One region of the Butyricicoccus intestinisimiae genome, then DNA from elsewhere that is predicted to be linked to it. Evidence: predicted binding sites of a transcription regulator. Region 1 holds the regulator's gene; the other holds the start of a gene.

Region 1 (3,210 bases):
AACAGGTTGTCCCGCGCCTGATTTTTGCCTGCTGTCGGATTGATGACGAGCATCAGGCTTTGCTTTTTCTCTGTGAGCATCGCGGTGCCTCCTCTGACGTACATAGCGACCAAACCGCGACGGTTTGGTTCATCTCATTATCATAATGCTTTTTTCGCCGTAATGCAATGCCCTCTTGTAAACATATCCTGAACAATCCAAACGCAGAAGGCGGCATCTGCTTGCAATTTGGCCGGCAATCATATATACTATATATTGTGTTTACGCGATATATATGTATGTCTCTGTAGCTCAGTTGGATAGAGCAGCCGCCTCCTAAGCGGCAGGCCGGAGGTTCGACTCCTCTCAGGGACACCAGAAAAGCCCGAAGGTATTCTGCCTTCGGGCTTTTTCGTCAGGTGTGCCGTTTGCGCGGTGCGTCAGGATAGGGTTATTGCTTTCCCTTTTGAATGCCGTGTACCATGCGCAGCAGCGGCTTTTCCGGCACGAAGCGAGACAATGCCGTGCTGAGCTTGGTGGAGATGCCCGGAAGGATGAGCAGCTTTCCGGCGAGCGTCTGGCGCACGGCGATGCGCGCGACGCGGCGGCTGTTCATTGCCTTGACCGAAAATTTGCTGATGCCTGCGGCGGCATTGAATTCCGTGTCAACGGGGCCGGGACACAGGCAGCTGATGGTGACATGGCTGCCGGAGGCACGCAGTTCTTCATAAATCGCTTCGCTCAGGCGAACCACATAGTTTTTGGATGCATAATAGGTAGACAGCATCGGACCCGCCAAAAAACCGGCAGAGGAAGCGACGTTTAAGATGGCACCGGCATCCTGCTTGATGAAATCGCGCAAAAACAGCTTGGTTAAAATATGCACCGCGCGGATGTTGACGTCAATCATTTCCAGCTCGCGGTTAAGCTCTGTGGAGCTGAAATTGCCGAACAGACCAAATCCCGCCGCATTGACGAGCAAAGAGACACCCTGTGCGCGGGTCTGCTCGTGCAGCCAGATACAATTTTCTTTTTTCGAGACATCGCAGACATAAATGCGGCACGGCGTCTGTAATTCTTTGGCGAGTGCTTCCAGACGGTCGCGGCGGCGGGCTGCAAGCAGCAGGCGCCAGCCCTGCCGGCTCAGCTCGCGCGCAATATCGCGCCCGATGCCGGAGGATGCACCGGTAATCAGTGCTGTTTTCATGAGCAATCCCTTCTTTCGAGAATCAAATTCTGCTATCAGTATAGCATAAATGAGAACGATGTGCATCGGCTGTATATTTGACGAAAAAACGGTGCAAAACTATGTGCAAAACAGTCAATATTTCGCCATATAGGGAATTCACAAATTATTCACAGAAAAAATGGCGCTTTTTCTTGACAACGGGAAAACAGGGTGCTATCTTATATTTAGCACTCAGAGAGGTTGAGTGCTAACACTCGAAACAAGACAGTGCCAAGGCACCCGGAGCACTTCAGGAGGTGGAGACCGTGGAGCTATCCGCACGAAAGAAATTGATTTTAAAAACTGTCATCAATGACTATATCCGCACGGCGGAGCCGGTTGGCTCCAAGGCGCTCGCAAGCCGTCCGGAGCTTCGATTCTCCTCCGCCACCATCCGCAATGAGATGAGTGAGCTGGAAGAAATGGGCTATCTTGAAAAACCGCATACCTCCGCCGGACGCATCCCGTCCCCGGCAGGCTACCGGCTGTACGTCGATGAGCTGATGGGACGAACCGATTTGAGCGTGGCGGATGTAGACCGCATCAATTCGGTCATGAAGCTCAAAGTCAAAGAACTTGACCGCATGGTTTCAGAGGCCGGTAAGCTGATCTCGAACCTGACCGACTACACAACGCTCGCCGTTACACCGTATATGCAGCGTGTGACGATTCGAAAGTTCCAGATCATCGCCGTCAGTCCGCTGGATTTTGTCATCGTCGTCGTCACAGACAGCGGCGTGGTCAAAAACAAAATGCTGCGCACCGCAACGCCGGTCACGGCAGAGGAAGCCGAGCTGCTGACGTATGTGCTCAATCAGACGCTGACCAATATCCCCATTGATGCGATTACCCCGCAGAGATTTGATATTGTCCGTCGGGCAGCCGGTGTGACCGCCCTGCTGGAGCTGGTTTCCCAGTTCCTGGATGAGGTCATCGAGGAGTTCAGCAGCCAGAAGATATTCTTACAGGGTGCTTCCAAGCTGCTGGCGTATCCGGAATATCAGGACGCCCACAAGGCGCAGGAGCTTCTGGATTATATCTCGGATGAAAGCCACGTGCCGGCGCTTCGCACGTTTACCCGCGATATCGACGGCGTGCGCATCACAATCGGTCCGGAAAACGGCACCGATGGCCCGCTGCAAACTGCCAGCATGGTCTATGCGACCTACAACATCGGCAGTATGGGACGCGGCTTAATCGGCATTGTGGGTCCGACCCGTATGGATTACGCAAAGCTCTCTGCGAGACTCGCGCTGTTCTCCAAGGGTCTGAACCGATTGATCTCGGAGACATTCTTTGATGACGAACAATAGGAGGAAGACCATGAATACCAACGAGAACAAGCAGGAGACCGCAGAGCAGGAAAACACTGCAGCCGAAGAGGCGGCAGCGAAGGGTACCGCGGAACAGGCTGCTGAAGATACAAAAGCGCCAGAGGAAACAGCAGAAGAAAAGCTGCAGAAGCAGCTGGATGAGCTGAATGACCGCTATATGCGCATGGCAGCTGAATATGATAACTACCGCAAGCGCGTCGCAAAAGAGCGCGACATGATCCGCTCTGAGGCAACCGGCAAGGCGCTGAGTGCCATTTTACCGATTTACGATAACTTGGAACGTGCCCTTGCACAGGAAACCGAAGATACGGAATATAAAAAGGGTGTGGAAATGACTGCACGGCAGTTTGAATCCGCACTGGACTCGCTCGGCGTGGAGATTATCTCCGCAGAGCCGGGCACGGAATTTGACCCGACCGTTCACAATGCAGTGATGCACATGGAGGATGAGTCGCTGGGAGAGAACTGCATCGCAGAGTGCTTCCAGAAGGGCTTCCGCCACGGTGACAAAATCATCCGCACCGCAATGGTCAAGGTCGCAAACTAATTTATCTTTGTAAAATATTATCTTTGATATAGGAGGAACATATCATGGGCAAGATTATCGGTATTGATTTGGGTACTACCAATTCCTGTGTTGCAGTTATGGAGGGCGGCGAAGCCGTTGTC
Region 2 (3,210 bases), on a different contig from region 1:
TGTGACCTATCCAGCCTGTCAGGAGGATATTTTCATCTTTGCTCCGGGGACGCTGCATGCGCTGCGGCAGGCAGAGAGCCGGAGCATGGAATACGAAAATATTATCTTTGAGCTGGAGCTTTTGGGCGGCGCAGAGGATATTTGCGCCGAGAAATACCTGCTCCCGATCCAAAGCGGGCGATTGTCTCTGCCTGCCCGTCTGACCGCCAACGATTTGTGCTATTCGCAAGCCGCCGCCTGCCTGCGGGAAATAGAAGATGCCAACCGTTCCAAGATCTCCGGCTATGAGCTTATCATCAAAGGAGCACTGCTGCGTTTTCTGGCGCTGCTTCTTGCACAGGGAAAACAGCAGCTCCCAACAGAAACCGCCGACACCCGCCGGCTGAAAACCGTTCTGCAATGGCTTTCCGCACAGTATGCCGAACAGCTTCATGTTGCTGATGCCGCTGCCGTCTGCTCGTTCAGTGCCAGCCACTTTATGCGGTGGTTCCGGCAAATGACCGGTCAGAGCTTTATTTCGTTCCTGAAAGAGTACCGTCTAAACGCCGCTGCCGAAGCGCTGCACACCACAGACGAACCCGTGTTAACCATTGCTTCCCAGTGCGGATTTGAAAATCTCTCCTATTTTAATCGGTCATTTAAGGCACATTTTGGCATGACCCCGCGCGAATACCGAAAAAAATAAATCAAAAGCGACCGTCTCGCATCTCCATGTAAGAGAGCGAACGGCCGCTTTGCTTTTTTTCAGATTTCCGGCGGCGGGCAGCAGCTTTCCCGCAGGATGAGCCGATGCGGTACGATGATCTTGGTTGCCAGAAGATTTGGATTTTCAATATGGTTGATGGTCTGGCTGGCGGCTTCCATGCCCAGCTGATAAGGATTCACGTCCACGGTGGTCAGCTGCGGGCTGGTAATGCGCGAAAACAGCGAATTATTAAAGGACACAATGGAAATGTCTTGGGGGATGCGCAGACCCAGCTTGCCGCACAACTGTTCCAGCACCACGGCCAGAATGTCATCGCTGACCAACACGGCAGTGGGATGATCCGGCGCGGTGAGAAGCGTTCGCAGCGCGCTTTCATCCGCATCGTTCAGCGCGTCGATTTCCACGCAGTCCTCTTCACGCAGCGTGATCCCGTGCTTGAGCAGAGACATCTGGCAGCCGCGTTTGCGCTCCGCAGAGAAAATCATGGCATTGCTGACTCCGAAATATGCAATGCGGCGGTGCCCCATTTCATAAAGGTAATCCGCGGCTTCCTCTCCGGCAAGCACGTTGTCGTTGTCGATATAAATGGTCTGGTTTGCCGACTGCGCCGCCTTGCCCACGATGACATGCAGCAAGCCCTCCCTGCGCAGATAAGCCGCCACGGGGCAGTCTTTTTTGGAGTAAAGCAGGATGAATCCATCCACCTGTGCATTGGCCACCATGCTTTGAATGGTATCCAGCACTTCGGCATCGTCTTGACCGGTGATGACCGTATTCACATACTGCCGCTGGTTGCAAAACTGTCCGATGCCGCGGATAATCTCCAAATGGAACGCATTTTCGTAGACGTCCCGCTGAGAAGACGGCAAAATAATACCGATGGTCTTGGAAAACGCCTCCACCGGTTCGGTTTCAAGGTTCGGCTGATAGCCCAGCTGTGCCATGACGCGGCGCACCCGTTCCTTGGTTTCCCGACTGATGGAAGGGCTGTCCTTGCAGGTGCGCGAGACTGTGGAAGGCGAAACGCCAGCCGCTGCCGCGACATCTTTGATGGTAACTGCCATAATCTGTTCCTCCCTGATTGATTACCCCTATTGTAAAGATGTCTGCACGCAATGTCAATGTTTGCGAAAGGATTTGCATAATTCATGCAACATCATTTTCGCGTCCCCTTGACGATTTCCACAAAGAATCGCGCATTTAGTTGTATAAAACATAGAAAAATTATTTTTATGTCGGAAACACCTTGTAAAAATTGTAAAATTGAATTATTATTGTTGCACAAGGAAACGCAAACGTAGTGCAACGATTGCACGAAACAATGCAAAGAGAGGATTCAAGGAGGAAAATTATGACAACGACGACATTTTCGACTGTCGTGGCGGCACCCTTCAACGGAAAACTTGTTCCGCTGAGCGAAGTTCCGGATGAAACTTTTGCCAGCGGCGTTCTGGGTGAAGGTATCGCCATCGAGCCGTCTGACGGTCTGTTTTGCAGCCCTGTGGATGGCACCGTGGCAATGATTGCGGAAACCAAGCACGCCATTGGCTTTGCGGCAGACAGCGGACTGGAGGTTCTGGTTCATGTAGGTTTGGAAACGGTCAGCCTGAATGGCGAGGGTTTTGAGATTCTCGTCAAAGCGGGAGATCCAGTCAAACAGGGTCAGCCCGTGGCAAAAGTGGATCTCGACTTGATTCGCAGCCGCGGCCTGAAAACCATCACTTCCATCGTTTTGACTGGCGGTGCAGATGATATGCAGCTGCACTGTGCAAAAGGTACCGCAAAGGCAGGCAAGACGCAGATGATAACCCTTACAGAAAAAGAACAGGCTGTTGAGGCATCGAAAGCAGCTCCTGCCGGCGAAGAAGCCAATGCAAAGAAGTCCAAGAAAAAGGGATTCATCAATTTCGATCTTCTGCAAAAACTGGGCAAAGTGCTCATGACGGTCATCGCCGTTATGCCTGCTGCCGGTCTCATGATCAGCTTGGGTAAGCTGGTACAGATGTGCGGTGCCGACATGGCAGCGGTCATGACCATCGGTACCACCATGGAAAACATTGGCTGGGCAGTTATCAACAATCTGCACATCCTGTTTGCAGTTGCCATCGGCGGCAGCTGGGCAAAGGAGCGCGCCGGCGGCGCATTTGCAGCTGTGCTGGCATTTGCACTCATCAATGTGATTACCGGCAATATTTTCGGTGTCACCAGCGCGATGCTGGCAGACCCCAATGCCATGACCCACACCCTGTTCGGACAAGAAATCGCCGTCAGCGGCTATTTCACCTCTATACTGGGTGCTCCAGCTCTAAACATGGGCGTGTTCGTTGGCATCATCTCAGGTTTTGTCGGCGGTGTAGCTTACAATAAATACTACAACTTCCGCAAGCTGCCAGACGCACTGTCCTTCTTCAACGGCAAGCGCTTTGTTCCTATGGTGGTCATCGCTTATTCCGTGATCATCTCCATTGTACTTTCCCTGTTCTGGCCTGTTGTTCAGACCGGCA

Evidence for each region. The regulator HrcA, encoded in region 1, represses chaperone genes, less so after heat shock. The targets are predictions, from matches to a motif close to TGTTAGCACTCNNNNNNNNNGAGTGCTAACA.
Region 2: KQI75_RS10950 (PTS transporter subunit IIBC) is a predicted target of HrcA. The motif match lies at 1,810-1,840, and genes of this name have one in related genera.

What each region holds. Positions count from the first base shown of each region.
Region 1 is NZ_JAHLQI010000003.1:309,333-312,542, reverse strand. Features, by position in the region: gene KQI75_RS07970 (diacylglycerol/lipid kinase family protein) at 1-80, opposite strand, end outside; tRNA gene KQI75_RS07965 (tRNA-Arg) at 281-357, shown strand; gene KQI75_RS07960 (SDR family NAD(P)-dependent oxidoreductase) at 431-1,186, opposite strand; gene hrcA (heat-inducible transcriptional repressor HrcA) at 1,474-2,520, shown strand; gene grpE (nucleotide exchange factor GrpE) at 2,531-3,088, shown strand; gene dnaK (molecular chaperone DnaK) at 3,133-3,210, shown strand, end outside.
Region 2 is NZ_JAHLQI010000006.1:72,122-75,331, reverse strand. Features, by position in the region: gene KQI75_RS10960 (AraC family transcriptional regulator) at 1-685, shown strand, start outside; gene KQI75_RS10955 (LacI family DNA-binding transcriptional regulator) at 745-1,770, opposite strand; gene KQI75_RS10950 (PTS transporter subunit IIBC) at 2,058-3,210, shown strand, end outside.